4 regions of the Litorilituus sediminis genome follow, and region 1 is predicted to be linked to each of the others. Evidence: predicted binding sites of a transcription regulator. Region 1 holds the regulator's gene; each other region holds the start of a gene.
What was found. Region 1 encodes sigma-54, which starts transcription at its own class of promoters, with help from an activator protein. Its sites were predicted from a motif close to GTTGGCACGNNNNTNGNNT; they were not measured.
Positions count from the first base shown of each region.

Region 2: EMK97_RS08340 (EF-hand domain-containing protein) is a predicted target of sigma-54. The motif match lies at 4,373-4,391, and genes of this name have one in related genera.
Region 3: EMK97_RS08185 (DVUA0089 family protein) is a predicted target of sigma-54. The motif match lies at 4,923-4,941, and genes of this name have one in related genera.
Region 4: flgB (flagellar basal body rod protein FlgB) is a predicted target of sigma-54. The motif match lies at 1,626-1,644, and genes of this name have one in related genera.

Region 1 covers NZ_CP034759.1:2,993,676-3,001,742, reverse strand. Annotated here, with positions in the region: gene EMK97_RS13315 (KpsF/GutQ family sugar-phosphate isomerase) at 1-948, shown strand, start outside; gene kdsC (3-deoxy-manno-octulosonate-8-phosphatase KdsC) at 948-1,493, shown strand; gene lptC (LPS export ABC transporter periplasmic protein LptC) at 1,490-2,065, shown strand; gene lptA (lipopolysaccharide transport periplasmic protein LptA) at 2,049-2,630, shown strand; gene lptB (LPS export ABC transporter ATP-binding protein) at 2,617-3,375, shown strand; gene EMK97_RS13290 (RNA polymerase factor sigma-54) at 3,438-4,943, shown strand; gene hpf (ribosome hibernation promoting factor) at 4,978-5,265, shown strand; gene ptsN (PTS IIA-like nitrogen regulatory protein PtsN) at 5,285-5,737, shown strand; gene rapZ (RNase adapter RapZ) at 5,802-6,656, shown strand; gene EMK97_RS13270 (HPr family phosphocarrier protein) at 6,673-6,951, shown strand; gene mgtE (magnesium transporter) at 7,137-8,067, shown strand, end outside.
Region 2 covers NZ_CP034759.1:1,874,278-1,882,344, reverse strand. Annotated here, with positions in the region: gene EMK97_RS08360 (SEL1-like repeat protein) at 1-700, shown strand, start outside; gene EMK97_RS08355 (sigma 54-interacting transcriptional regulator) at 705-2,066, opposite strand; gene EMK97_RS08350 (hypothetical protein) at 2,076-2,618, opposite strand; gene EMK97_RS08345 (HAMP domain-containing sensor histidine kinase) at 2,620-4,107, opposite strand; gene EMK97_RS08340 (EF-hand domain-containing protein) at 4,491-4,811, shown strand; gene EMK97_RS08335 (M3 family metallopeptidase) at 5,194-7,374, shown strand; gene EMK97_RS08330 (DUF2164 domain-containing protein) at 7,453-7,710, opposite strand; gene yegD (molecular chaperone) at 7,886-8,067, shown strand, end outside.
Region 3 covers NZ_CP034759.1:1,837,175-1,845,241, forward strand. Annotated here, with positions in the region: gene EMK97_RS08160 (RecQ family ATP-dependent DNA helicase) at 1-846, opposite strand, end outside; gene EMK97_RS08165 (protein adenylyltransferase SelO) at 888-2,348, opposite strand; gene EMK97_RS08170 (glutathione S-transferase family protein) at 2,361-3,071, opposite strand; gene EMK97_RS08175 (hypothetical protein) at 3,117-3,710, opposite strand; gene EMK97_RS08180 (RidA family protein) at 3,800-4,168, opposite strand; gene EMK97_RS08185 (DVUA0089 family protein) at 4,257-4,883, opposite strand; gene guaA (glutamine-hydrolyzing GMP synthase) at 5,175-6,752, opposite strand; gene guaB (IMP dehydrogenase) at 7,104-8,067, opposite strand, start outside.
Region 4 covers NZ_CP034759.1:1,255,061-1,263,127, forward strand. Annotated here, with positions in the region: gene EMK97_RS05670 (flagellar hook assembly protein FlgD) at 21-707, opposite strand; gene flgC (flagellar basal body rod protein FlgC) at 753-1,175, opposite strand; gene flgB (flagellar basal body rod protein FlgB) at 1,178-1,576, opposite strand; gene EMK97_RS05685 (CheR family methyltransferase) at 1,738-2,568, opposite strand; gene EMK97_RS05690 (chemotaxis protein) at 2,658-3,581, opposite strand; gene flgA (flagellar basal body P-ring formation chaperone FlgA) at 3,818-4,462, shown strand; gene flgM (flagellar biosynthesis anti-sigma factor FlgM) at 4,548-4,856, shown strand; gene flgN (flagellar export chaperone FlgN) at 4,970-5,401, shown strand; gene EMK97_RS05710 (LPP20 family lipoprotein) at 5,564-6,034, opposite strand; gene EMK97_RS05715 (FlgO family outer membrane protein) at 6,064-6,708, opposite strand; gene EMK97_RS05720 (flagella assembly protein FlgT) at 6,938-8,067, shown strand, end outside.

The DNA of each region.
Region 1 (8,067 bases):
CTCGGCAAAAATGTCATCAACATTGAGCAAAAAGCCATTGCTGACTTGCTGCAATACATTGACGATAGCTTTGAGCAAGCCTGCCAACTTATGTATCAATGCCAAGGTCGCGTTATTGTTATCGGTATGGGCAAATCAGGCCATATTGGCGGCAAAATTGCTGCCACCTTAGCCAGTACGGGCACACCTGCATTTTTTGTTCATCCAGGTGAAGCCAGTCATGGTGATTTAGGCATGATCACCAGTGATGATGTTGTCTTAACAATTTCTAATTCTGGTGAAACAAATGAAGTACTGGCAATCATTCCGGTAATTAAGCGCATAGGTGCCAAATTAATCGCCATGACAGGTAATACAGAATCAACATTATCTCAATTAAGCGATACCCATGTTTGCATTAACGTTGCTGAAGAGGCATGCCCATTAGGCTTAGCCCCAACATCAAGTACCACGGCAACCTTAGTCATGGGTGATGCACTCGCGGTAGCTCTACTTAACGCCAGAGGCTTTACCGCCGATGATTTTGCCCTATCGCATCCGGGTGGTAGCTTAGGCAAGCGATTATTATTACGCTTAAGTGATATTATGCATCAAGGGGATAGACTACCTGTAGTGCAAGAATCAGCGCTTATTAAAGACGCGCTTGTTGAAATGTCGCTAAAAGGCTTAGGCATGACCGCGGTTGTTAATAATGAAAATACTCTAGTGGGTTTATTTACCGATGGCGACTTACGCCGTATTCTCGATGCCAAAATAGATATACATCAAGATAATATTGCTAACGTTATGACCAAATCTCCTTGCACCGCAAGTGATGAAATGCTGGCAGCGCAAGCGCTAAAAATTATGGAAGACAAAAAGATTAATGGTTTAATTATTGTTAATGATAAGAACCAACCTGTTGGCGCAATGAATATGCATGATTTACTTAGCTCTGGGGTACTTTAATGAATACCTTATATGGCAATGTGCCACAAGAAGTACTAAATAAAGCCAAAACGATTAAATTGCTCGTGTGCGATGTCGACGGCGTTTTTTCTGATGGCAGAATTTATTTAGGTAATGATGGCGAAGAGCTAAAAGCCTTTCACACAAAAGATGGTTTTGGCATTAAAGCACTTGGTGCTAGCGGTGTTGATGTTGCCATTATCACCGGCAGAAATTCAGCCATTGTTGCTAATCGGATGAAAGCCTTGAATGTAAAACATATTATTCAAGGGCAAGAAGATAAATTACCGGCACTACAAGCATTAGCAGAACAGTTAAACTTAGCAACGGATGAAATAGCCTATATAGGTGATGACGTACCTGACTTACCCTGTATTATGGCATGCGGCTTAGGTATTAGTGTTAACGATGCTCATCCGCAGGTAATCAACAATGCTGATTATATAACCTTTACCCGTGGTGGTTTTGGTGCTGTACGTGAAGTATGTGATTTAATCATGCAATGCCAAGGTAGCTTGGCACAAGCAGCGGGCGCTAGTATATGAACCGCTTGTACAGCTTAGCATTATTTGTTTTATTCTTAAGTGCCATAACCTATGGCATTATCGAATGGCGTAGTGCTTTAGTTGAACAGCAAGATGTTATCGATGATGAACTTTCACCTGATTTTATTGCCGAAACCCTAAAGAGTAATATTTATACCGATGCCGGCCAGCTTTCACATACCATTGAAGCTGATCGCATGGAACATTACTCTAGCTTAGCGGTAACCCACTTTGAACTGCCGAATTATACCTTGCACCCTAAAGACAATAGCGAGCCTTGGCAGTTAAGTGCAAACGAGGCAACACTATACAAAGACAATAGAGTAGTGTTAAATCATCGGGTACGATTAAAAGCTACTGATATAAATAGCATTGTAGAAGAAATACATTGCAAATATTTAGAACTGGATTTAACCACGAATATAATTAGCTCAGAGCAAACCGTCATGGTGCTAGGCAAAGATTTTACCATGTATGGCTCAGGTTTGATTATAGATCTCAACACTAAACAAATGACATTAACTGAGCATGTACGCACAATTTATAAAGAGAATCATGAACAATCGCTTTAATACTTCAGCTTTACTAGTGAGCTTATGCTTATTAACAAGCGCTGCCCTTAGCACAACAGCACTGGCTGCGAAAAAAGATCTAGAACAAGAGATTACCATCAAATCTCAACGACAAGCTGCTGACTTAAAAAACAAAATAGCTAGTTACCTAGATGATGTAAAAATCAGCCAAGGCTCGATTTCAATTACCGCTGATATTGTGCAGGTATTCAGTGATAAAGACGATAAAAGTGCTAAAAAAGCTGACATTTATATCGCCAAAGGCAAGCCAGCGGTATTTCAACAGCAACTTGAAGATGGCAGTTTAATTAGCTTACAGGCAGATGAAATAAAATATCAGCCTGAACTTAATACCATTACAGTTTCGGGTAATGCTTTGGTCAAACAAGCTGGTAGTGAAGTAAGTGGTAGTAAAATCACCTACAACACCTTAAGCGAAAAGCTAGAAGCTGAAAGTAATAACAACGAAACTGTTACGACTATTTTGCAGCCCAACGTCATTAAAAAGCAGCAAGCCAAGAAAGAAAAGCAAGACAAAGAAGGCGACAATAGTGACAAGCAATAGCTCATCAGCGCACAATAGTAAATCAACACTGATTGCAACGAACCTAGCCAAGTCTTACAAGAGTCGTCAGGTAGTTAAAAGCGTTAGCTTGCAAGTAGAATCAGGGCAAATTGTTGGCTTACTTGGCCCTAACGGTGCAGGAAAAACGACATCCTTTTATATGATTGTCGGCTTAGTGCCCAACGATCATGGTCAAATTATTCTCAATGATCACGATGTAACACTTGCGCCAATGCATGAAAGAGCTAGGCAAGGCATAGGCTATTTGCCGCAAGAAGCCTCTATATTTAGAAAGCTCACCGTGACTGAAAATATTATGGCTATTTTACAAACGCGTAAAAACCTTTCTAGCCAAGAAAAGTCTGAAAAGTTAGAGCACCTACTTGAAGAATTTAATATCTGTCATATAAAAGATAACTTAGGTATGAGCTTATCTGGTGGTGAAAGACGTCGTGTGGAAATCGCCAGAGCGCTGGCAGCTGATCCAGAATTTATCCTATTAGATGAACCATTTGCTGGTGTTGACCCAATTTCGGTTGGCGACATCAAAAAAATCATCATACACTTAAAGCAAAGAGGCATAGGGATTTTAATTACTGACCACAATGTTAGAGAGACATTGGACGTTTGTGAACACGCTTATATTGTCAGTCATGGAGAAATAATCGCAGAAGGCAATGCAGATCAAATTCTTGCTAATCAGAAGGTAAGAGATGTATACCTTGGCGAACAATTCACGCTATAGTTAGCAATGTAAAGTGTGACAACAAGAATTAGAATATAAGATTAGGAAAAAGTAACACCTAGATGCGCCCTACACTACAGCTCCGTATTGGACAACAATTAACAATGACTCCACAACTGCAACAGGCAATAAAACTGTTGCAGTTATCTACGTTAGAGTTGCAACAAGAAATCCAAGAAGCGCTTGAAAGTAACCCCTTGCTTGAAATTGAAGAAGGCCAACAAGGGGAAGTAAATTCCGAGCAGAATAACTTAGAAGAAGCGTTTTCCGCAGAAGCTAGCTCAGATATTACCAGTAGCAAGGATACAGATGAAGCCATTGCCAGTATTGATGAAATCAGCACGACTGAAGCCATGGAGAAAAGCGATATTCCTGAAGAGTTAAACATAGATACCACTTGGGAAGAAAGCTATAGTGCAGGCGTATCAAATACAGGCGCTGTCAGCAGTCCTGCAGATGATTATACCTATCAAGGGGAAACCACCGACTCTATTCAAGATCACTTATTATGGCAAATGGAGCTAACTCCATTTACAGATACCGATAAAACTATCGCAACAGCTATCATAGAAGCGGTTGATGATGCTGGTTACTTAACGGTTTCCAGCGAAGATATTCTTGAAAGTGTCGGTTTAGAAGACATTGAACTTGATGAAGTGGAAGCGGTATTAAAACGCATCAATATGTTCGACCCTATTGGCGTTGCCGCACGCTCAATTCCCGAATGTTTAACCATACAGCTAAATCAATTTGATCCTGAGACCCCTTACTTAAAAGAAAGTAAGCAAATCATTAACGATCATATTGATTTATTAGGCAATCGCGATTATCGCCAATTAATGCGTAAAACTAAGCTTAAAGAAGATCAACTACGCGAAGTTATGCGCTTAATTCAAAGCCTTAACCCTAGACCTGGCGATGCCGTCATTAAAAGCGATGATCAATACGTTATCCCTGATGTATCAGTTGAAAAGAAAAATGGTCGCTGGGTTGTTGAGCTTAATTCAGACACAGCACCTAAACTGTCTATCAATCAGCAATATGCTGCCATGACTAAAACTATGAAGTCTTCAACTGATGGGCAATTTATTCGCGCTAATTTACAAGAAGCGAAATGGTTCATTAAAAGTTTAGAATCACGCAACGATACCTTACTTAAAGTATCGAACTGTATCGTGCAAAGACAACAAGGCTTTTTAGAGCACGGCGAAGAGGCTATGCGCCCTATGGTGCTTAATGATATTGCCGAAGCCGTTGATATGCATGAATCGACTATTTCCCGTGTTACCACACAAAAATACATGCATACGCCAAGAGGTATATTCGAACTAAAATATTTCTTCTCAAGTCATGTTAGCACTGAAAATGGCGGCGAATGCTCATCTACAGCCATTCGTTCATTAATTAAAAAGCTGATACTAGCCGAAACACCAGCCAAGCCATTAAGTGATAGTAAAATGGCTGATTTACTTGCTGAACAAGGCATTAAAGTAGCGCGACGTACCATTGCCAAGTACCGAGAGTCTTTGGCAATCCCACCGTCAAATCAACGTAAAAGTTTATTGTAGAACACTAATTCAAAAACAAAAAAGGATACGACTTATGCAAATTAATCTTTCAGGTCATCATGTTGAACTTACCGACTCATTACGTGAATACGTCAATACAAAATTTGCCAAATTAGAACGTCACTTTGATCAAATTAATAACGTTCACGTTATTCTAACTGTAGAAAAACTGGATCAAAAAGCAGAAGCAACGGTACATATGAAGGGTGGTGAAGTATTCGCGTCTTCTGTAAATGCTGATATGTATGCCTCAATTGATACCTTAGTAGATAAGCTAGATCGCCAAATTCTTAAGCACAAAGGTAAAGTAGCGAGTCACTAATTCCTTTCTTATTTAAACTATGAAATTACAAGAAATTCTTTCACTGAACTGCACATCCTGTGCAGTTCCAGTGACAAGCAAAAAGCGCCTATTAGAACAAATTTGTCAGCTTGCAGCCGTTGAAATAGGCAATGCTGATCCAAGTGACTTACTCGATAGCTTACTTGATAGAGAAAAAATGGGTAGCACAGGCATTGGCAACGGTATCGCTATTCCACATGGTCGCTTGAGCAATAGTCATAAAGCGGTCGCAGTACTTATTACAACCGAAAAAGCGATCGATTTTGACGCCATAGATAACCGCGATGTTGATGTCTTTATCAGCCTATTTGTACCAGAAGATAGCTGCCAAGAACACTTAGAAACCTTGCAATGTATTGCAAAACTGTTTAGTAATAAACAAACTATTAAGCAAGTGCGCAAATGCTCAAACGATAAGCAGCTATATGACCTTATCCAGCAAGCCAGTTAAATTAAATTGCTATTACTAACGGTATTAGTACAGACTAATCAAGTAAATACAGGCATATCTTGCTATGAAATTAATTATTGTTAGCGGCCGTTCAGGCTCAGGAAAATCAGTTGCGTTACGGGTGTTGGAAGATCTCGGCTATTATTGCGTTGACAATATTCCAGTCAATTTACTACCGGCCTTAACTCACACTGTTATTAACGACTATGAAACTGTCGCCGTTAGCCTAGATGTGCGTAATTTACCTAACGATCCACAAGATATTCCCGAAATTATCGGCTATTTACCCAATGCGGTTAATGTTACCACTCTGTATTTAGATGCTGACGATAATGATTTAATTCGCCGTTTTAGCGAAACACGACGCTTACATCCTCTTATCAAAGAAAATATCGCCTTAGATCAAGCTATTGCTCTAGAAAGAAAGCTGTTAGAGCCTATTTCAACCAGTGCCGATCTCTATATCAATACCAGTCAATTAAGCCCACACCAACTGGCTGATTTAGTTAGAGAACGGATATTAGGTAAGAAAACTGGCTCTATGGTGTTAGTATTCCAATCATTTGGCTTTAAGCATGGTATTCCCGTTGATGCCGATTATGTTTTTGATGCCCGCTTCTTACCTAACCCGTTTTGGGAAAAAGACCTTAAAGGAAAAACAGGGTTAGATCAGGGAGTAAAAGACTTTCTCGCCAGCCAGCCGATAGTGACTAAATTTGTCTGGCAAATTAATAGCTTTATGATGACTTGGTTGCCTCACCTTGAACGTAACAATCGCAGTTATGTCACCATTGCCATTGGCTGTACCGGTGGCAAACATCGCTCTGTTTATATTGCTGAATTACTCGCCAGCAACTTTAAAAAGGAACGTGACGACATTCAAAGTCACCACCGAGATATAGATTTAAAGTCAACCTAGCTTAGGAAAAAGTGTGATGACAAACCAAGTGAGCCAACAAGTTACTATTTGCAATAAGCTAGGATTACACGCTAGAGCGGCAACTAAACTTGCCCAGCTAAGTCAGAGATTCAGCTCAGTTATCACATTAGAGCTTGATGGCAAACAAGCAGATGCGAGCAGTATCATGGCACTTATGCTGCTCGCTGGCGGTAAAGGAAAAACCGTGAATATTACTGCCCACGGCGAGGATGCCGAGCAAGCTCTCACGGAAATATGCCAATTAATTTCAGATAAATTTGACGAAAGCGAATAGCCCCTTCGAACAAAAAACCGCCTTGCAGCATTAGCCAGCAAAGAAAAATGCTGATAAAACCACAGACTTACGATAAACTTAAGCTCAATACCAAGTAGCAGCAATCACAGGATATTTCGATTGCTAAACCTGTTTCCTTTTCCGTTACAGCAACGCCTTAGTTGTTATTAATAAACAGAGTCGCTATGCCAGAAACTACAGAGCAAGAATACAATCAGCAAAGACTACAACAAGTTAACGAAGCACTTGGTAGTGGTATGTTTGTCTATGTGCGTAAATTATTACAGCACATGCCAGCCTATGATCTTGCTCTTATTCTCGAATCTTCACCCGCTAAAAGCAGACCCGTACTGTGGCAATTAATTGATCCAGACTTTCACGGTGAAGTACTAGAAGAGCTTAATGAAGAAGTTCGTAAAGGCATCTTAAAAAGTATGCGTCCGGAAAAGCTGGCTGCTGTTGCAGAAGGCATGGACGTTGATGATTTAGCTGAAGTCCTTAGAACACTGCCTGATAGTGTCTACAAAGAAGTACTCAACTCGATGGACTCACAAGATAGAAGTCGAGTAGAAGCTGCACTATCGTATGAGGAAGATACCGCTGGCGGTATCATGAACACCGACACAATTACCTTGCGTCCCGATGTTAGTGTTGATGTGGTATTACGTTACTTACGTTTAAAAGGTGAACTGCCTGAATCAACCGATTCATTTTACGTGGTTGATCGCAATAACCACTTTATTGGTGCCGTTTCCCTAGCCGCCATAGTGACGGCAAAGCCTGAAGTTATTGTCTCTACTCTTATTGATGATGAGGTAGAGGCGGTACAAGCAGATATGACCGAGCAAGATGTCGCACAGCTATTTGAACGTCATGACTGGTTTTCCGCACCTGTTATCGATGAAGAAGGCCATTTATTAGGTCGTATTACCATAGATGATGTTATCGATATTATCCGTGAAGAAGCTGAACACTCCATGATGAGTATGGCGGGTTTAGATGACGAGGCCGACACCTTTGCCCCAGTAATTAAAAGTACTAAACAACGCTCACTCTGGTTAGGTGTTAACTTAATCACAGCTTTAATGGCTGTAGCAGTAACCAGTATGTTCGAAG
Region 2 (8,067 bases), 1.1 Mb from region 1:
AATTGGTGATATCTATTTTTTAGATAGAAGAAAATTAACGCAAGATTACCGAAGCAAAGAAAAGTATCGACTAGCACAGCTTGTCGATATAACCGGAGATATTGTTACCTTGCGTTATGGTAATATGTTCTATTTTACTGAGCAAGCTGCCATTGATGGCATTCGTTATGGTCAGTTAAGATATAGCGATTACCTTGAGCCAAAACGTTATGATTATTCGCCAGACGAATTAGCCAAGCTGTTAGCTAGCAGTGCAATCATAAAGATTAAACGCCCTAAACATAATAGCTTGTATGGTAATTATACCAGTCCAGATACCGCGGCAATTAAAACATCAGCATCTGATATGTATGTGCCAGGTAAACGTGAGCATATCGCAGCGCTTTCATTACTTAACAACATGTATAATGAAGATAATATCGAACGCGGTTTGTCATTATTAAGCCAATCGGCTCAGTTAGGCTTTGCCCCTGCACAGGTGAGCCTTGGTGAGTTTTATTTACAACCCTCGTTTTATGATAGTGAGCAAGCACTTTATTGGTTCAAGCAGGCTGGCTTGCAAAGTCATAAGCCAGGAATATTAAAGTACGTTACCATTTGCAAGCGCCAGCAGGGCTGTAGCGAAATTAACTTTTACCAGCAACTCTATGATGCTGGCGTTAATATCAAAGTTAGGCAGTTTGACTTTGAATTACAGTAATTTTTTAGCTCTCTCGATAACTCTCTGCAACTAAATGGTGCTTATTTAATAATTTATAGAATTCAGTACGATTTCTTTGCGCAATACGAGCTGCTTGAGAAACATTACCTGCTGTTATTTTGAGTAGTTTAGCGAGGTAATCTCGCTCAAAATGATCTCTGGCTTGAGCAAACGAAGGGAACTGCGTGGTTTTATCGCGCAGGGCATTTTTAACTAAGGTTGCGCTGATTAAGTTTTCTGATGATAGTGCGATACTTTGCTCGACAACATTTTGTAGTTGTCTGATGTTGCCCGGCCAATCAGCACTGATTAATAATTCCATCGCCTCTTGGCTAAAACTTTTTACTCGATTGTTCGAGTCTTTTACGGCATTTTCTAAGAAGTGTTGCACTAGCAGTGGAATATCTTCTCTGCGCTCAGCTAATGGCGGCAGCTCGAGTTCAACTACGTTTAATCGATAATATAAATCTTCACGAAAGGTGTTGTTTTTAATGGCATGTTGCAAGTTTTTGTGAGTGGCTGAAATAACGCGCACATCAACTTTGATTGATTGCGTACTACCGACAGGGCGTACTTCTTTTTCTTGTAATACTCGTAATAGCTTAACTTGAAAACTTGCTGGCATATCACCTATTTCATCTAGAAATAGCGTGCCACCGTCAGTTGCTTGAAATAAACCTTGATGATCTTTTTGTGCGCCAGTAAAGGCACCTTTGCTATGACCAAAAAGCTCAGATTCTAACAGTTGTTCGGGTACTGCAGCACAGTTAATAGCGGTAAAAGGTTTATCTTTTCTATTGCTGGCAAGATGAATAGCTTTTGCTAATAACTCTTTACCTGTACCGCTTTGGCTGTGAATAAGCAGGCTAAAATCACTCATAGCAACTTGTTTTGCTTGCTGTAGTAGAGACTCCATTACGGTACTTCGGCTAATGATATTACTGCGCCAGTTATCCTTTTCTAAGGCATCGTGACTAGCAGGCTGTAGTTTTATTGCTTGCTGCACAGTATCAAGTAATTCTTGGCTTTCAAATGGTTTAGTGAGAAAGCTAAAAACACCTAATTTAGTGGCATTGATGGCATCAGGAATAGTGCCATGAGCGGTCATGATCACCACAGGTAAATTGGGTTGTTGGCTGCGTATTTGCTCAAACAGTGCCATACCGTCCATGCCTTCCATACGTAAATCACTGATCACTAATTGAGGTTGGTAATTTTGCAATATACCGAGTGCTATTTTGGCGTTGGCTGCTGATTCAACTAAATAGCCGGCCGCACTTAGCCTGATGGTTAATAAGCGTAATAAGCTTGGGTCATCATCAACAATGAGAATTTTGGCTTGTTGTGAAGGTGTTTCTGTTGTCATGGTTTGCTCTTATTGTTGGTTGATGCTTTGTTCAATCTTCTTTAATTGTTCAAGCTGTTGTTCTAGCAAGTTAATTTGTTGCTGAAATTGGCTTATTGCCTGCTTATCTTTGTCTGTTTGCCGTTGATGTTTCTCAATCAGTAAAAGTTGTGCGTTTAATAAATCTTTAATTAGCAGCATAAAGGCTAAATTTTGTTCAGAATTAAATTGGCTTGCTGACAAAGGCACTTGGTTAAGCAGTGTTTTGGCTTTGTATGGTTGATATTCAGGAGAGCTTGGCAGCGTATGTAACAGTAATAATTTTACTTTGGTTTGTTGGCTCTCTTGGCTGTTTAACGCCTGTTTCTGTTGTGCTAGTTCAGTAACTAATTCTTCAGCATTGAGTGTTTTTAACCATAAATAATATTGACTATAGCTAAAGCTTGCAGGTGCTTGAGGAGTGATTTGGCACGCAGATAAGTTAGTTAGCAACAAGGTGATAACAGCGAATGTGTAGCCGCGCTTTAAGCTTGAGGTAAATGTAGCTAGTTTTGTTAGCAATTTAGTTTCCATGTTAGTTGCTCGTTTGAGATTGAGTTAGATCTTCAGTGACATGACTGTTAGTTGATTGTTCAAAGCTGATAACAAAGCTGGCACCTGTTTTGCCATTTGCAATTGTAATTGCTGCCTGTAGGCGAGATAGCAACTCTTTTACTATGGTTAAGCCTAATCCGGAGCCTTTAATTTGGCTGTTTTCGGGTTGCGGCCCTTGATAAAAAGCATCGAAAATTTTCTCCGTGATTTCTTTACTTATGCCTGGGCCTTGATCGCTAATGGTTAAAGTGACTTTATTGTTAATCTCTTGTGCGCAGATAGTGATCTTGCCCTGCTCAGGTGAGAACTTAATGGCATTTGATAACAAGTTTTCAATAATGACGCTTAATTGGGTTGCATTGGTAAATAAGCTCAAATTCGCCAGATTTTTCTCAATGCTTAATGACTTACGTTTTATATCTAATTGCCGCTGAGCAATAACCTTGTCAATTAATGGCGCTAACGGAGTTATTTTGGTCTCTTGCAAACTGGTGGAGTCGAGCACAATATTGAAATCGAGTAAGTCTTCAATAAGTGTTTGTAAACGGCTAACGCTAGCTTTAATAATGTCGCATATTTCTTGCTGCTCTGGGTTTAAATCGCCAACACTGTGATCATAAATTAATTCTGTGCCTTCACGTATTGCTGCTAGTGGAGTTTTCAGCTCGTGAGATATATGACGAATAAAGCTGGTTTTTTGCAGTTCAAGTTCATGTAATCTTTGCCTCATTGTTTCTAGCGCTAAGGCAATCTCTTCGTATTCACTAGAGCCGCTAAAATTGATTTTAGCTTTGAAGTTACCTTGTTCTAGCTGCTTTATTTCATCAATCAAACGTTTTAAAGGTTTAGTGATTAATAAAATAAAGACAATGGCAATAATCAGGGTAATAGGGATTATCGCTAAACTCGTTAATAAATTTGCCCGCGCTTGTTCACTTGATTGATAAATATGGTTAGCCTGCTGGTTAATGATGTTATTGGTATGCTGTTTTAATTGTATTTTATTGCTATTTAGCTGCTTAAATAGTTGTTGAATATCTTCTAGGCTTATATCGTGCTTATCTACTTGTTGTAGGAGTTTAGCGATAGTTTGGCTGCTTTGTTGAAGATCTGTCAGTAGCTTACTAATACTTTGATTAGGCTGTTCATTAATCGCCTGCTCAATTACTTGATGTAAAGCGCGGTGCTGTTTCAAGTAACGCTGTTTGGTATCGGCATCATTGAGTACGATAAATTGACTGGCAGAGCGTTCAACCTTGGTTAGGTAATCGGCTATATCTGTATTGAGACGAATAAGTTTAGCGACGGTAAAAATACTGCTGGTACTTTGTTCAGCAAGTTGGCTCAGTTTATTGGCGGCAAACAGTAAAGTCGCTACCAATGGAATAGCAACTAGGGAAAAACCTAACAGGGTTAAGTTTCTTAAGGACAACCTATCAATAGAAAGTCGGGTTAATTTTGTCAACATTGCCTTTAATGCTCTTTTATAACAAGCAGTCTTTGTAAGCTAAATCTAGCATAAAAACAATGCTGTCTCCTACTGGCGACAGTGAGCTTTTGTGTTGAATGTGTTTTTAGTTCTTTGTTTTTAAGGGGGTTTTCTTATTTTTCTGCTTGGCTTGACAGTAAGTTGAGTGAAAAATTTAATAACCTGTTGTTATTTGGCGACAGTATTGTGCTTGCTAAGCCCTTGATTACTTGTCAAACCCTTTTAAATTCAACTGGTTAAGTGTTTTGGCACGAGCCATGCATTGCTGTAATTGATTTGAAGGCAAAACGTCTGCATTCGTTTTGTTCGTTTTGTTAGATCATGTTCAATAAACAGTTAAAGAACTTTTTTAAGGAGTTAAAATGAGAAACATCAGTCTATTAAAATTAAGCGCAGTGGTTGTGAGTGCAAGTATGGCATCATTTTTTGTTAGCGCAGATGAAGTTAGCATAACAAGTGCTGATAAAAAGCCTGCACAAGTCCAAGCACAAGAAAAGTCAGGCGTTGAAAAAATTGCCTTTAGTGCATTAGATACTAATAAAGATGGCAAGCTAAGCAAACAAGAAGTTAGCGTAAGTCAAAATCAATTACTTGCTCAAGCATTTAGTAAAATAGATTTAAATGCTGATGATGAGCTAACTCAAGATGAATTAGACAGCTACATCGTTGCAGCAAATAAATAATATTTGCATTAATTACCCCCTACCTTTGTAGTTTTTTGGGGAGCTCCCAACCAACAAACTCCCCTTTTTTAAGCCGGCCGCTTCGTTGAAGTTGTCGGTCTTTTTTTTGGGCTAACTAATAATTATGCAGAAAGGTATATTGTATCCCTGTGTGTTGCAAACAAATAATGAAAACTTTAGTCGTTAACTGGCATTTTGCTTAAATGCGTTAAATTGTTTTTAAATAGCGTTGAGTAGCAGGTTCAAGGCTGTGGTTTATTATTGTAAATTGTTAATATAGTGTTATGAGGCGAATAGCGTGCAAGAAATAAATAAAAAAAGAGTCTGCATGGTTTTTCGTTTGTTTAAAATATTCATTCAATTACAACCGTTGAGATAACCAATGAAACAACAATTTCTTAAAGCCTTTTTAGTATCGAGTGTACTTATGGGCTGTAGTGCTAACGAAAGCACAACAAATGAAGCAGTTAACTCATCTGCTAAAGTCGCAGTTGAAGCAAGTCAAGTTGAGCAATCAAAAGCCTTATTATTGGCGAAATGGCAAGGGCCATTTCAGGGTGTACCTGCTTTTGATAAAGTGACTATTGATGGTGTCATTCCTGCCATGGAGCAAGCAATGGCAACTAATTTAGCTGAAATTGAGCTAATAGCTAATAACCCAGAAGCGGCTAACTTTGAAAATACCATAGTGGCTATGGAAAAAACCGGCAAAGATCTTAATAGACTGTATGCTTACTATGGTATTTGGCGCTCAAATCGTTCAACACCTGAATTTAGAAAAATCCAAGCGGAAATGGCACCTAAGCTGTCAGCGTTTTATTCAAAAATTAGCCAAAACGACAAGCTTTTTAAACGCATTGAAAGCGTTTATCACTCAGATGAAGTGAAAGGCTTATCACCTGAAAAGCAGCGCCTGGTGTTGTTAACCTATAATCGCTTCGCTCGTAACGGTGCAACATTAAATGCCCAAGATAAAAAGCGTTATGCTGAAATCAACCAGCGCTTAGCTCAATTACATACTAAGTTTAGTAACAATGTGTTAGCTGATGAAGAAAACTATGTTGTTTATTTAACGGATAAGCAGTTAGGTGGTTTACCAGAGTCTATTGTTGCTGTGGCAGCATCTGCAGCAAAAGAGCGCGGTAAAGCAGGGCAATATGCTATTACTAATACACGTTCATCTATGGATCCTTTCTTAACTTACTCAACCGAGCGTGAATTGCGTAAGCAAGTTTGGAATAACTATTATAGCCGTGGTGATAACGGTGATGAGTTCGATAATAATGCCATTATCGCGGAAATTTTACAGCTACGTCATGAACGCGTTGGTTTGTTAGGTTATAAAAACTATGCCTCGTGGCGTTTAGAAGATCGCATGGCAAAATCACCAGAAAATGCCATTGCACTAATGGAAGCAGTATGGCCAGCAGCAATTGCTCGTGTTGATGAAGAAGTGGCTGATATGTTGGCTATTGGTAAGAAACAAGATGGCATCGATAAGATTGAGCCATGGGATTACCGCTATTACGCAGAAAAAGTGCGTCAAGATAAGTACAGCTTAGATTCTGATGAAGTGAAACAATACCTACAATTAGATAACTTGCGCGAAGCTATGTTCTATGTTGCAGGTCGTTTATTCAACTTCGCTTTTGCTGAAGTAACTGATGGCTCTGTGCCTGTTTTCCATGAAGATGTTCGCGTTTGGGAAGTAACAGATAAAACCTCTGGTGAACATATTGGTTTATGGTATTTAGACCCATTTGCGCGTAAAGGTAAGCGCTCTGGTGCTTGGGCGACTACTTATCGCAGCCATACTACCTTTGAAGGTAAGAAAAACGTTTTATCATCAAATAACTCAAACTTTAGTAAAGGTGAGCCGGGTAAACCAACACTAATTTCTTGGTCTGATGCTGAAACTTACTTCCATGAGTTTGGTCATGCGTTGCATTTCTTAGCATCTAATGTTGAATACCCAACCTTAAACAGTGGCGTACGTGATTACACTGAATTTCAATCGCAATTATTAGAGCGCTGGTTAACAACCGATGAAGTGATTGATAATTACCTTATACACTATAAAACTGGTAAGCCAATACCAGCAGATTTAGTGAAAAAGATTAAAGCGGCGGCGACTTTCAATCAAGGTTTTAAAACCACAGAATACCTAGCGTCTGCCTTAGTTGATATGAAATTCCATACCGTAGATCCAACGGGTATTGATGCGGATAAATTCGAGCGTGAAACCTTAGCTGCGCTAAATATGCCTGAGCAAATTGTTATGCGTCATCGCAGCCCGCACTTTGGTCATGTATTTAGTGGTGAAGGTTACTCTTCAAGTTACTATGGTTACATGTGGGCAGAGGTATTAACCTCAGATGCAGCGGAAGCTTTTGCTAATGCACCTGGTGGTTTCTACGATAAAGATGTTGCTGCTAAGCTAGTTGAGCATTTATTTAGCGTAAGAAATGCGGTTGATCCTGCCGATGCTTATCGCGCCTTTAGAGGACGTGATGCCCAAGTTGAAGCGCTTATGCGTGATCGCGGTTTTCCGGTAACTAAATAATTACTAAGTGTAATTATCCTTTATAAAAAACTCGCTACGGCGAGTTTTTTATTGGGGTATTTTTACAAGATGGGAGGATTATTTCACTGGCTTTTCAATTTGATAAAGTGCATCGTTAATATCTTCACTGACATTATCTAGCTTATTTCTAACAATTTCTTGTGCGTCAAATAAGCCGCGATTATAAAAATAACCGCCTACCTCTTTGGCAAAAAAATCCAATAAAAATTCAGCATCAAATTGACCGATATCTTGGTCTAGTTCATCAACAAAGTAGTCTTGTATTTTTGTTACTAGTTGTTCTTTTTCTTGTGTGGAAAATTCAATTTTTGTCATGGTATGTATAAGTGGCTATTTAATAGAAAATTTGGCAATAAGGGTAAAGGAAAATAGACACTAATAGCAATGTCATTCCATAAGAATCCCATAAGCTAGCTACTTGCATGATGGTGTTGTTATGCGTATGCTACGCGACCTTTTTTCGTTGTCGTAAATGTGGTGAGGTATAAAAATGATAGGCTTTGATTATGGTACGTCAAATTGTGCTGTTGGTACTATGGTTGACTCGAAACCAGAGTTGTTATCGCTAGCAGGTCATGGCCAGTATATTCCTTCAACTTTATACGCGCCGAGTAGGGAAGTGATTGTTAACTGGCTTTATCAGCAGTTATCAGAAACTGAACAAGTTAATTT
Region 3 (8,067 bases), 1.2 Mb from region 1:
CTTATTACTCATAAAGTCATGCTGAATTTGCCCACGTGTTTCACTAGCAAAACCAGCGTGATAAGCACAGGCATTAACGCCATTTTCTTGTAAAAACTGCGCAACCTGCTCTGCCGTTTGCTGCAAGGTAACGTAAATAATACCACTGGCATGACCATGTAATTGAGTCATCTTGCTTATTTGCGCTAGTAATAGCGCTTTTTTATCCTGCTCAGCAACCGCGAGCGTGGTCAAATCTAAATTAGCGCGATAAAAGCCAGTTTGCACTATATGCTCAGGCTGAATGGCAAACTTTGCTGCCATATCTAATTTTACTTGCTTGGTTGCCGTTGCGGTTAGCAGTAACACCAAAGGAATATTTAATGCTTGGCAATATTGAGGCAGCTTTAAGTAGTCTGGCCTAAAGTTATGACCCCATTCAGAAATACAGTGCGCTTCATCCACCACTAACATAGAAATAGTGACAGTTTCGATAAAACGTCGAAAACGCTCATTCTTAAAACGCTCAACGGAAACCATAAGAATTTTCGTTTCACCAGCATGAACGCTTTGCATAACGGCTTGGCTTTGTTGCGGCGTTAAACTTGAATCAAGACAAGCCGCGGCAATACCTTTACTTTGCAGAAATGCCAATTGATCTTTCATCAAAGCAATCAGCGGGGAAACAACTAACGTTAAATGCGGCAACTGTGTAGCAGTGAACTGATAGCACAGTGATTTACCCGAGCCAGTTGGAAATATAGCCAGTGTCGATTGCCCTTGCAGCAGCTGGCTAATCGCTTGCTCTTGCCCTGCACGAAAGCTATCAAAGCCAAAGTATTGTTGTAACGATTCCGATAAGTTCATTTTAGCTAAAAGCTCGTTGCCCCTTAGTTAACCGCTCTCTATTAAGTGCCGCAAAAGGTATGATAATTTTCATCATTATCTAATGGCGCATCTTGGTATAAATGCGTATCAGCCAATTGACTATAAGGCTGCTTTAGCACCGCCAAAAATTGCTGTAATGCTGATAAATCCCCTGTTTCTTGGCTCTCTTTAAGAACAGCTTCAACATGATGATTTCTTGGGATCAGCAAAGGGTTATGCTTTTGCATGATTTTCTGGGCATTTTCTTTATCTGAACTTACCCGTTTTAGCCAACGTGCAAACCACTCACCTAAACTTGCCTTAAGTTCATGATGAAGCTCTTCATCAACTAACGCCTTAGTTAATTTCACAAAGGTTTGCGTGTAATCTAGTCCTTGGCTTTCTAGGATTTCAATTAACTCGGTAATAAGTGCATTATCCTGCTCGGTTAACACGTCAATACCCAGCTTAGCCGCCATCATCTCTAAATAGCCTTGCATCAGCTTTTGATGAAGCGAACTTAGTAAAGGTTGTAACAATTCCACCGCTTGTTGTTCATCGTCACTTACTAATGGCAGCAAGGTTTCAGCAAAGCGAGTCATATTCCACATCATAATGGTCATTTGCTCGCCAAAAGCATAGCGACCGTATTTATCAATCGAGCTAAACACAGTTTCACGATGATAATTATTCATCATGGCACAAGGGCCAAAATCTATGGTTTCACCTGAAATGGCGGTGTTATCCGTATTCATTACGCCATGAATAAAGCCAACCCGCATCCACGACAAAATCAGTGGAATTTGCTTTTCAGAAACGGCTGTGAAAAATGCTAATACCTGCTCTGACGTCAATTGTCCATCTTGCTCAGCTTTAATGCTTGGAAAGTGACGGTTAATAGCAAAATCAACCAACTTTGTTAGCGAGTCTACATCTTTGCGCATAGCAAAATACTGAAAAGTACCAACACGGATATGGCTTGAAGCAACACGAGTAACGATTGCACCTGGGTAGGGGCGCTCACGATAAACTTGCTCTCCCGTTGCTACCACAGCTAAGCAGCGCGTTGTTGGTACACCCAGCGCGTACATGGCTTCGCTCATTATAAACTCGCGCAGCGCAGGCCCTAACGCACAGCGACCATCCCCTTGGCGAGAAAAGCGAGTAATACCTGAGCCTTTTAACTGGACATCACGCACATTGCCGTTGATATCTTTTAGCTCACCCAGCAAATGCGCTCTGCCATCACCAAGCTGTGGATTAAAGTGACCAAATTGATGACCAGAATAGGCTTGTGCTAAGGGTATTGCACCTTCAACGATTTTATTGCCAGAAAATATTTCGCCTAATAAAGTGTCATCTGATTGCGGATTAAAGCTAATGTTTAACTCAGCCGCTAAAGCATCATTCCAAAGTAAAAGCTTCGGTGCTTTAACCGGCACAGGTAAGGTTTGCTGATAAAATGCTCCACCGAGCTGGTGATACTGCTGTAAAAATTGCACTAAGGATTCCTGTTAGTAAAAGGCTTTTTCGATACGCTGACAAAAGCGTACTAAATTATCGTAGCTTTGCGCTTTTTCGCTGAAACTATTGCTAATGTCGCTCGTAATAACTTGGCATAAAAATGAATAAGCAACTGCATCAAAAGAACAGACTTTATCGCCAAAAAAGAATTCTTTATCGCTAAGTATTTGAGAAAGCGCTGCAAAACTTTTATCCGCTATGGCTAGAATTTCCGCCTTACTATGACGGCCTGTACCTTGACGATATAGCGTTTTTAATACTGATTTTCTCAGCATATTTGGCACAAACCAACGTAAATAAACAGGGAGTTTACCAAAGAAGGCTTGTTTCACCTTAGGCCAACTCTCATCATTGAGCCAACGAGAATAAACAATACACCAATATAAGTTTTCATCGAGCGATTTAGTCAATAAATACGCTTGTGCTTTTTGTTCATCGGTTAACCAATCATCAAGCGTGACTTGATGGTGCTCTGTTAAGTAATCAAAAATGTGTTGTGAATCGGCAATAGTTTCTTTGCCATTAGTACCATCGACGGTAATAAAGGGTAATTTGCCTTTCGGAGACTGCTTTAAGTTGCTTGAGCGACCGATAGTTTGATACTCCAAGCCAGCCATGCGCAAAAAGGCATCCACTTTTACCACGAACGGACTTGGATCAACTACACCTAAATTGGCGCCAAAACCATATAAAGTTATCATTTACTCTTCCTTTAACAGAGCTAATCACACCTAAGTAATTAACTATTAATTAGTGACAGGACACGCTTCAACAGATTCGACAACGCCCTTTTGCTCAGTAACATAACATTCTTCTAATAAAGAGCAATAACAAACCTGCACAGTCAAATAGCCTCTTTCAGCATTTAACTTTGACCATAAAGACTCACTTAACTCGCCTCGATAAAGTTTGTAAAATACGAGCTTATCTTGGGCTGGTACTACAACATTATTCGTTGATGAGGTGACATAGCCACCTTTAGCAAGGCTTAAATTTTTAGGCGGGTTACTATTAAATTCTTTCAATTCAGTTGAGCAACAATCCTCTAAATAATCGAAGAAATTTACAGTAGACTTCCCTTTGTATTTATAGGTCACAGTTTTCACTAAGGCAGGGCCAACGCCACCATTCGTTAAATTAAATGATATAACCGGCTTATTAGTCTCTGGATCGACATTGCCAGTACCATATTGTAATAAAGGTAAAGTCATGGCTTTTACTTGCTGTTCGGCAGACTTAGCTTGCAAATAAGTTGCATAAAATGATGCTGCAGAAATAAGCATGGCACAAAGTGCTAAAGTAAGGTTGAGCTTTTGTGAGGAGAATCCTGAGTCTGACATTCCTGTGCCTTAATAGTTGTTGTTATCGATTTTCAAGATATGCTAGCTTAAGCTCAAAGCTAGCATATTTAGGGTATTGTCACAATCAACTAACCGCGCGCGTCAGTGGCGGTAATTTCTGCGGCAATCACAGATATTTCAACAAGTAGTGCTTCGCGTGCCATTTTAGCTGCAACACAAGCACGAGCTGGCGCATGACCTTCCGGAATCCAAGCATCCCACACGGCATTCATCTCAGCAAAATAGCTCATATCTTTCACATAAATCGTTGCTGATAAGATATGCTCTCTATCACTACCTGCTTGCGTTAATAACGCATCCACTTTATCTAGCATGGTTTGTGTTTGTTCGGTAATATCTTTTGTGGCATCTTCTGCAACTTGACCACAGAGGTAAATGGTACCGTTATGCTTAACGATACGGCTCATTCTTTGTTTTGTTTCTAGTCTTTCTATCATTTTATACTCCAATGTTTGAGAGTATTGTAATAAAAAAAAAGCCCCACAAACAACTTGTGAGGCTTTTATAATATGTATTGATTAGCTTTTATTTAGCAAATTTTTTTCTGCTTGCTAAACCAGCTAGCACTAAACCGAACAAAGCAATAGAGCTCGGCTCTGGTATATCAGTAGGCGTGGTATTATGACCAATACCACCAACATTTGCTAAGTTAGCCCCTGAGATATCAAATGCGTAAGCAGAAGTGCGAACATTACCGCTCGCATCTACAAAACCTGAAGTATTTGAGTCTGACCATGTTCCTGTAACTAAATCTCCAGAAAGATAATCACTATTGTATTGAGTTAATACAGCAAAGTATGAACCTATATCTAAGGTAATAGAGATGAAAGCATCCCAAGAGTTACCACTTGAGATTGACTCTATGTTTGATGCATCATCGTCAGATGCTAACAATACGCTTGCAGTATCAAAAACAAATAGCTGACTATCAAAGCCACCGTCTAAGATAGTTGTGCCTGCAGCATTTACACCACCTGCATAACCCCAGCTTGTAAATTCAACTAATGAATTGTCAGCAGTAACATCAAAGCTGATGTAAAAACGACTTTCATCATTATCAAAATTACCTGTGAAAGATTCTGTTGTTATCAAAGTAGCGTTAGCTGTTAAACTCATTACAAATACTAGCGCACCTAATATAGCTTTTTTCATTTATTTTTATTCCTTAAAAATTAAAAACTCCACAGGGATTAGCAAAAAACAAGCCAAAGACAAAAAGCACCAAAAAATCAACAACTTAAATGTTTTTAATTAAATAAAGTTCCAATACTGTAAAATAATCGGACAACTTATAATCAGGATTAAACTTAGTTAAATATTCACTGCCTGATTCCTTAATTAAAAAGCCCCAAAACCTTTCGATATTGGGGCCGAACTTCATTTCTATTCTACTATCTAATTTAGAGAAAAATTCATCAATTTTTAGTAAAGCTCAGAATTAAATTATTCCCACTCTATTGTCGCTGGCGGCTTGCCTGAAATATCGTAAACCACACGAGAAATACCATCAATTTCATTAATAATACGGTTAGACACTAAGCCTAAGAAATCGTATGGCAAGTGCGCCCAATGAGCGGTCATAAAGTCGATAGTTTCTACTGCACGTAAACTTACTACCCAGTCATATTTACGACCATCACCCATTACGCCGACTGAACGTACTGGCAAGAATACCGTAAATGCTTGGCTTACCTTGTTGTACAAATCATGCTTGTGTAACTCTTCAATGAAAATAGCATCAGCACGACGTAATAAATCAGCGTATTCTTTTTTCACTTCACCTAAAATACGTACACCTAAACCAGGGCCAGGGAATGGGTGACGGTAAAGCATATCGTACGGTAAACCTAGCTCTAAACCAATCTTACGTACTTCATCTTTAAATAACTCGCGAAGTGGCTCAACTAAGCCTAACTCCATATCTTCAGGCAAGCCACCAACATTATGGTGAGACTTAATAACATGTGCTTTACCTGTAGCTGATGCAGCTGATTCAATTACATCAGGGTAAATCGTACCTTGTGCTAACCACTTGGCGTTAGCCAGTTTACCAGCCTCTTCATCAAAGACTTCGACGAAAACATTACCTATGATCTTACGCTTTTTCTCAGGATCGTTTTCACCAGCTAGGCGATCTAGGAAACGCTGTTCAGCATTAACATGAACAATGTTTAAACCAAAATGGTCACCAAACATTTCCATGACTTGCTTACCTTCATCTAAACGAAGTAAACCGTTATCAACAAAGACACAAGTAAGTTTATCACCAATGGCGCGGTGTAATAGCATAGCAACAACAGATGAATCAACACCACCTGATAAGCCTAATACCACTTCATCGTCACCTACTTGTGCTTTCATTTTAGCAATAGCATCTTCAATGATGGATGCTGATGTCCATAGCTTTTCACACTGACAAATATCAACAACAAAGTGCTCTAAAATACGCATACCTTGTTTAGTGTGCGTTACTTCTGGGTGGAATTGCACACCGTAGAATTGCTTCTCTTCATTAGCCATTGCTGCATAAGCACAGCTGTCTGTTTTAGCAACAGTAGTAAAGCCTGCCGGAATAGCAGAAACCTTATCGCCGTGGCTCATCCACACATCTAATAAAGCGTTGCCATTGGCACCGATATGATCTTCAATGTTTTTGAACAATTCAGATTTCGCTACCACTTCAACAGCTGCATAGCCAAACTCTTTATGCTCAGAGCTTTGCACCCCACCGCCAAGCTGTTCAGCCATAGTTTGCATGCCGTAACAAATACCTAAAACAGGTACATTGGCATTGAAAACATACTCAGGAGCACGAGGTGAATCAGCTTCTGTTACTGACTCAGGACCACCTGCTAGAATAATCCCGGTAGGATTAAATGCTTTGATTTGCTCTTCTGTTACATCCCAAGCCCATAGCTCACAGTAAACGCCAATTTCACGTACACGACGAGCAATAAGCTGAGTGTATTGAGAACCAAAATCTAATATCAGTATGCGGTGATCATGAATGTCTTTATTCACGGTTGTTTTCCTACTTTTAATGGCTCGTCATGAACACACTTTATACAGCATTGTTATCGCAATAAAACAAAATCATTTATAGACATAAACTCATTTATTTTATTGCTCAACAGCTTTGCCTAAAGCTCGTTCATATAGAGCAATGGATAGTTGTAAAATTATAAACAGGCTGAGTATTCTCTAGTAAGAGTTTAGCTCAGCCTGTTTGAATTTTTGTATTCAGTTTCTTAAGAATAGTTAAGTTCGAAGCTAATTAGCATTAGAGCAAAGAAGAAGCACGGAGTTGACGCTAGTCAATGAGTACTTCTGATGCAGCTATTATGCTAGATAGCAAAGAAATAGACTATTCGACTAGCCCATTCTGTAATTAGGCGCTTCTTTAGTAATAGTCACATCATGTACATGTGACTCACCCATACCAGCAGATGTAATCTTCATAAACTCTGGCTTAGTACGCATTACTTCAATTGTCTCACTACCGGTTAAACCCATAGATGAACGTAAACCACCCATTTGCTGATGAATAATCGCAGCAACTGGGCCTTTGTAAGCAACACGACCTTCAATACCTTCAGGTACTAACTTATCTGCTTCGCCATCAGTTTTTTGGAAGTATCTATCACTTGAACCTTCTTTTTGTGCCATAGCACCTAATGAGCCCATACCACGGTATGATTTGTAGTAACGACCTTGATACAGTTCAACTTCACCTGGTGATTCCTCAGTACCTGCTAACATGCTGCCCACCATAACGCAGTGCGCACCAGCAACAAGCGCCTTAGCAATATCACCTGAGAAACGGATACCACCGTCAGCAATCACAGGAATACCTGTACCTTTTAACGCTTCAACAGCATTTGAAATAGCCGTTAATTGCGGAACACCAACACCAGTAACAATACGTGTGGTACAAATAGAGCCTGGGCCAATGCCCACTTTAACCGCATCAACACCGGCATCAGCTAATGCTTTAGCCCCAGCACCGGTAGCAACATTACCAGCAACAATTTGTAAATCTGGGTATTTAGCACGTGTTTCTTTTACTCTATCGATTACCCCTTGAGAGTGACCATGTGAGGTATCAATTAATAACACGTCAACACCCGCAGCAACTAAAGCTTCAATACGTTCATCTGTACCGGCGCCAACGCCGACAGCTGCACCAACACGTAAACGACCAAACTCATCTTTACAAGCATTTGGCTTTTTCTCAGCTTTTTTATAATCTTTCGCGGTAATTAAACCAACCAGCTTAAAGGCATCATCAACCACTAAGATCTTCTCAATGCGGTTTTCATGCATTAAGCCTAAAATC
Region 4 (8,067 bases), 1.7 Mb from region 1:
TGCTTACTTAGAAAAATTGTTTAACCTTCAGATACTTCAACCACATCAGCTAATGCCATGGCATTGCCGCCATTTAGGTTAAGCATAATATTACCGCCTGCGCCTGCTAACGTAACACTATCAACTTTACGGTAAGTCATGGCTTGTAACTCTGACGCTTGCCCGTCAATAAGACCGGCAATTCTAAAACGGTATGCGCCAGCTGGCGCTGGGTCACCATTGGCCATTTGCCCATTCCAGACAAAACCAAACTCACCCGCATCAATATTACCTACAGGTACCGTTTGAATAATTTCACCGGCAACATTTTCCACATAAATGTTAACGTTACTGGCGGGTTTATCTGATATCACTTTACCTTTAACATCGTCACCTTCATTCATACCAAAAATGTTGTCATCAACTAAGACACTACGGCCTACCAGAGAAGATGCCTGCAATGCTTGGCTTGAAGTCATCGATGTGGCAAACGTTTCAAACGATTCATTTAGTTTTTGCACACCATCAGTGGTTGAAAACGCCGTCATTTGCGAAATCATTTCATTATTATCAACCGGCTTCGTTGGGTCTTGGCTTGCTAATTCTTTAGTAAGCAGTGCAAAAAAATCTGCCTGCGTGAGCATGCCTCTGTCTTCTTCAGCAACTTGGTATTCATCTTTTTGCCAACGCATTGCGTCGAGCGGGCTGCCGCCTTTAACTGTTTCCATGCTGCACTCCTACATTACCCTTAAGTTTTACCGTCACTATCGCCATTATCTTTGTCCTAACATTAAGGTCTTATTCAGCATGTTTTTTGCTGATTCAGCTAACTGAACATTGGTTTGATAAGAGCGAGAAGCTGAAATCATATTGGTCATTTCTTCAATAACGTTAACGTTAGGTTTATAGATATAACCGTCTTTATCAGCCATTGGATGATTTGGTGAGTATTCAACATTCAGTGGTTTATCGCTTTCAACTATGCCTAAAACCTGAACGCCAGCAGAGGCACTTTCTTGCCCAGCGGCAGCTTCTTGCATTGCCGCGGCAAAAACTGGATGCCTCGCCCGGTAAGTTTGATCGGCGCTACTACTAACACTGTCAGCGTTAGCAATGTTACTGGCTGTGGTATTGAGGCGAGTAGACTGTGCACTCATACCGCTGCCGGTGATGTCAAATACGTTAAATAGGCTCATGATTACTGACCTCCACTGATCACTTTCTTATAGGCTTTTATTTTGCCATTAAGAAATTGAACACTCGCTTGATACTCTAATGAATTTTCTAGATACAAGTTTCGTTCCACTTGTACATCAACCGTATTACTATCACCGGTATCAGGTTGATTTGGCACGCGATATTGCACGCTATTATCCACTTGTGTACGAATGTCGAAATGCTTTTCGTGAGTTTTGCTAATTTGCCCTTGCTGGCGCTGAGTAGCCTGAGCCATGGCTTGACTAAAATCCATGCCTTTTGCTTTGTAGCCTGGGGTATCAGCATTGGCAATATTACTTGCTATTACTTCGGCTCGCTGAGAGCGCAAAACCATGCCTTGAGCATGCATTTGAAAGCCTTTATCAAAACCTATCGCCATAGCAGCCTCACTTTGCATATTTAAAACTTAAACTATTAGTGACTTAAACATTCAACAATCATGCCAAATGCAGTGTCAAAAATTTGAAAGGCTGAAATTTTCTGGAGACTATAGAAAGGAAAACACCTTGTAAGCGAGTAGCAAGGTGTTGAAAAGGTTAACTATTTTTTCTGGTAAACAATACCTGGGTTACACCTGAGCATAGAAAAGTCTTGATTTAGACCCGATAAAGATTCCGATGCACCTAAGAACAGATAACCGTCGGTATTTAAAACACCATGAATTTGACTGATGATTTGCGCTTTAATTTCTGGCGCAAAATAAATTAATACATTGCGGCAAAAAACAATATCAAAACGTCCCATCAAACTATAACTGTTCAACAAGTTTAATGGCCTAAAGCTAACCATGCTTTTTACCTGATCTTTCACTTTAAGCATACCGTTATCACCCGGCTCAAAAAACTGTCTTTTACGTTCAGCCGACAAACCTCTTGCCAATGCTAACGAGTCATAATGACCATATTTACAGTGCTCTAGCATAGTAGTAGAAATATCAGTACCAACAACTTGCACGCCACGAGGAAAAGCACCGGGATTACTTTGTTGATACTCTAATACCGACATAGCAATGGAGTATGGCTCTTGCCCAGAAGAGCTGGCGGCAGACCAAATTTTTACCGGAGTCTTTCGGTTAGAAAAGTCTGGTAGCAATTTGCTTTTTAATAATTTAAACGGGTAGTCATCACGAAACCATAAAGTTTCATTGGTGGTCATGGCATCAATAACTGCGGCACGAAGTTGCCGCTCAACCGGAGAAAGCGTACGAGTTACTAACTCTCCTAACGAGCCCAATTCAAACTTCGCCATTAAAGGTGCTAATCTACTTTTAACAAGGTACTGCTTGTTTTCTCCAAGCACAATACCACACTGTTGCTCTAGAAAGGTTCTAAATTGATGATAGCTTTTTTCATCTAGTTGTCTTGCTGACACTCGTATTTCCTGTATAACTTTGCCGGTTTACTAAAACCTAAATAATGCTTAATTACCCGCAAGCAATTAAGCATTTTAAACAAATAATATTATATCTTTAACCACTTCTTCACCGCAGTGGCTAATTCATCAGGGTGAAACTTAGGGATAAAATCTTCAGCGCCAACCTTTTCAACCATGGCATTATTAAATACGCCACTTAATGACGTATGCAAAATAATGGGCATTTTTGCCATACGGTCATTTCCCTTCACTTCAGCTGTTAAGGTATAACCATCCATTTCTGGCATTTCAATATCAGATATCATTAAGGCAACTTTCTCTGTGATACTGTTTTCACAGGTGGCTTCAATGGCCAGTAGTTGATCTAATGCATCTTGGCCATTTTTCGCCAATATCATATTAATGCCAAGGGGCTCTAATGCTCTTTTTACTTGATTACGAGCTACGGTTGAATCATCAGCAATCATAACCAATTTGTCGCCTAAATCATCACCCACAGACGTATCAGCAACCTCTTCACTGAGCTCAGTTGACACAGGGTTAATTTCATTGAGTATTTTCTCAACATCTAAGATAGATACCATTTCATTATCAATCTCAGTGACGGCAGTTAAATAGCTCGACTTACCTGCACCTTCAGGTGGCGGCATAATGTCTTTCCAGCTTAAGGTAACAATGCGCTCAACTCCAGCCACAAGGAAACCTTGCACACTGCGGTTATATTCGGCAATGATAATAAAGCTTTCACTTGTTTGCGTGATAGATGGCCCACCAGTTGCTTTACTTAAATCGATAACTGAAATAGTTTGTCCACGAATGTGGGCAACACCTTTAATATAAGCATCTTGCTTTGGTAAGGATGTCAATGGCGGGCATTGTAAAACTTCCCTTACCTTAAAAACATTAATGCCAAAACGTTGCCTGCCAACAAGTTTGAAAAGTAATAACTCCAGCCTATTCTCACCAACTAATTGGGTTCGTTGGTTAACTGAATCTAGTATGCCTGCCATAAAAACCTCATTAAGAAATATACTAATTAAGTTAATTGATACCTATATAACGTCATAAGGGCACATTTCTTGAAAGTAATCTAATAAATATTATTAAGTGTCTAATATTTGACACTTGATTAAACACTGTTGACTAAATTAAGCATAGACGACTATTTGTATTTACCTAAAGACTAACAACAAAATTTATGAATTATATAAGAGTTTTTTCATCCTTTTTGATAGTAATGCTGTTCATGTCATATAACTGCGCCGCTGTTGAGTATGATCGTGACTTCATCCAAAGCCTAGTAAAAAAATACTTACAGGAGCAGATATCACCACCTGCTAATGGCAAAATAGCCATAAAAGTCGCCACCATAGACCCTAGAGTTACCATCAAGCCGTGTCAAACTCCATTGCAAGTAAATATACCTGAAAAATACTCGGGTAGAAACGTAAATGTGAAAATAAGTTGTTCTGATTCAACACCCTGGAAACTTTTTCTCCCTGCAAAAATTATGACGACCCTGCCAGTTTTAATTGCCAGTAAAAATATTACTAAAGGCAGTGTTTTAACAACAGATAATACAAAAGTGGCATTTATTGATAGTAAGAAGATTCGAGGTGAGCGATTAACGGATCAAAGCACTGTTCTAGGCGCAAAAGCTGAAAGGCGAATAGGTAAAGGTCGAGCCATCAGTAAACGTAGTATCTGTATCGTATGTAAAGGAGATATAGTAACCATTACCGCTAAAGCGGATAACTTACATATTAAAACTCAAGGGGTTGCTATTAGCTCAGGTAATATTAATGATCAAATTCGTGTCAAAAATAGCAGCTCTGGCAAGGTAATTAACCCCAAAGTAAAGGCTATGAACCAGGTAATAATTAATCTATAATTTTATTAAAGTTATCTTAAGCTTTGCCGATAACAAGTACATAGAATTATCAGAATTTTAAAATTAATTCCCTTAGGGTGTTATTATGGCTATAAATATCAATAACTTGAACAATCAAAGTCAAGTCCAGCAAAAGCAGCAAACACAGGTTAAGCAGCAATCAAGTCAAACTGCGGTAAATACCAACCAAACGAAAGCGGCAAGCCAGGACTCTGTTTCTATCACGCCACAAGCGAAACAGTTACATGAATTGCAAAAAAAGGCGGCTGATGCGCCTGTTGTCAATCAAAAGAAAATTGATGAACTAAAAAAAGCTATCTCTGCCGGTGACTACAAAGTAAACCCTGAAAAATTAGCCGCGAGCATTGCTAACTTTGAATTTAAGTTAGTGTAAAAAGTTTATTAAAGCTTTATTGATGCAGCAAAGCATTGATAAAGCTTTATTTAGTTTATCTTCTAACGACACCTTGCTAAACTTAATTCAATAGTAAATTGAAGGTAAACGGTATGTCTCAAGCTCTCACTCCTCAACAACTACTGGCACAACAACTTGAGCAATTAAAAACGCTTGAGACCCTTATTGCTCAAGAAAAATCAATATTGCAGCAACACGATCCTGACGCACTAATTAAAGTGAGCCAAGAAAAGAACCAATTACTTTTAGCTATTGAAGCACTTGATAAAAGAATAGCTTTAGATCAGCCATTCGCCCAAGAAAAAGCAGCCGGCAAATTAACTGCTGAACTTGAAGAAATCACAAAGTTATTAGAACATTGCCAAAAGCAAAATGCCATTAATGGCAGCATTATTCAACAATCGCAACTTGCTGTAGAGCGCATGAAAACATCACTGCTAGAAAACCATAACAAATCAACGATTACTTACGATAACAAAGGTAAAAAAAGTGGTGGCTTAAGTAGTATTGGCCTAAAAGCATAGAAGGCTTTATATATAAAACTCCCCTATTTAGTAGTGGAAAAGTATCAACCTTATTTAGGATGGGTCAACCCAACAAAAAAGAGCATATTTTCATATGCTCTTTTTTATTGGCCTTGCATTAAGTTTGTTCTGATCTTGTCTGAATTAATTCAACCAATTCAACTAATAGTAAGTCACTTCTTTGATTTCTTTTTTACTCTGACTTACTTGGTAAATCTCATAGACCTCAGCAAAGTCTAAGGATAGCTCTGTGGTATAGGTATCACCAACGGGGTAACTTTTTACCACTTTTGCTCCTCTAATAATACCGTTTACAGAGGCAGACAATTGATCATTATTAATAAGTAAATCAGCCATGGTCGTTTTACCATGAACCTGTTGTCCATAAACTTGCTCTGCTAGCTCCGCATAAGCTGCTATTTTTGACGCCTTAATTGCCATTAACATGCGCTGTGTTTCATGCTCAGACTTTTGTAAACTAATTGGCGCGTAACCTATACCTTGCAATACAGGAAAGCTCTCTGGTTTCACTGTTTGCCACTCTATGTGCTTATCATACACGGTAGAGCAACCTACATTTAGCAGAAACAAAAACGTTACTAAGGCGATCTTACTTGCTACTCTCATCATCATAACCTCACACAAATCACGTAACAGCAACACTAGTTTTGAATGCTTACAGCACGCTCATCATCAACTAGCATAGCGCTTGAACGAATTAGCATGCCATCTTTCATTTGTACATTCTCGTTCGGATTTAACTTATCACCTAACACCCAATGAGGAATAAACGACTGAGCTGTAGCGACAACAACTTTTGACTGAATACCTATCATACGCGCATTTACAATAATGCCATTTTCTTGTTCTATCATGGTACCGGCAACAATATAGTCAATTATCTGACGTTCAGGCAGCTCTTTCCAATCGCGACTAAAAACATAATCACCTTCTTTAGTAACACGTATATGACCTGTTGTTTTAAAATCTATCACCACTAAACCATGACGCTGCAGCTCATGAACAAAGCTCTCTGCCAGCTGATTACCTAGCCAGTTGGTTGTTTCTAAATCATCTAATTCAACAAATGAGGCAACAGCGACAGGCGTTTTTGCCGTAACAAAGCTACTACTTTCAAGCATTTGATAAGCAAGCCCTTTTACCACATCATTGATAGCATGCTTTGGTAAGTTGTAGCTATCAATCTCACCTTTATCTACTTGAGTTGACTGATAAAAGTCTCGTTCGCCAGTAGCTTCACAAGCTACTAAAGCGGGTATCATCAATGGTAAAAGCCACTTTTTCATGGTATTCCCCTCTACAATGCCGCAAGATAAAATCAAGCGCATAAAGCTGTCATTAATTCACTCAGTGCAGTACTAAGTATTTCTTGGCAAATACAATGCATTATTCAAGCCAAAAAAACTAAAAGTGCAAACTTTTCCCTCTTTGGCAAAGATAACCGCAAATTCAGGCATAGTATATGCATTTAACTCAAACAATATTAAATAATGACGCACGGTAAGTTTATTCAGTATGGCTAACAATTGCTTTAACACATTAATAAAGTGGCAGAACAAAATATCCATCATCATTTGTCTATTAGTCACCACTAGTTTTTCTGCTAGCGCGCAATGGTATGAAACCCAAGGTCATGCGAGAACAGATACGAATAACCTAGAGGTAGCACGCACTAAGGCTATGGAAAACGCCCTAAAAAAAGCCCTATTAGTTGCCGGTGCTGATGTTTCCAGTGTACAAAGGGTGGTTAATGGCTTACTCACCCAAGATAAAATTGATATACGAGCAACGGGTAGTGTTAATGCCGTTGAAATTGTCAATGAAACCCATAGCGATAACTTGATATCTGTCACCATTAGAGCAGACATTTTCCCGCAAGAAAAGCAGTGTTTTGCCGTTAATTTTAAAAAATCAGTTCTACTGACGAAAAGCAAGGTTAAACACAGGCAACAAGCCAATATAGGGCAAATTTATGCCATAGATAAAGCAGTAATCAACAGGCTAAGCAAGCAACTAAGTAAGCAAAGCAATTACACCAGTAATATAAATGCTGTTAATAATACGACAGAGTTTTCTCGTTTAAATAACAATCTAGATCACGACAAAATTACCGAACTTGCGCGTACACTAGGCTACAGCACCAATAGCCAATATGTTATTTTTAGTGAAATTAATGATATTTCTTTTGAAGAACAAAGAACAAACAGTTGGAAAATTTGGCAACAAGGAGTGTACCCACGTAACTTTGCTCTCGATATTTATCTTTATAATGGCATCAGTGGTGAACTACATTGGCATCAGCAATACCAAGATACTAAACCTTGGACTTTCAGCAAACGAAAAGCAGTTGACGTTAACGGTACTGCCTTTTGGCAAAGTGAGTATGGCGCTATGATCGATAAACTGCTTAATCAAGTGGTATCAGACATTGATGAAACTATTATGTGTGAGCCAAGCCGAGGAAAAATTCTAAGAGTAGATGGTAATCAAATTATCTTTAACTTAGGAAGAAACAATGGCGTAAAAGTTGGCGATGAGTTTACCTTGTTAAGACTTAAGCATTTCACTGATAATACCGGCAGTTTATATACCGGCTATACGGTTAGCCCGCACAAAGTGAAAGTGACACAATTAACACGAGAGAC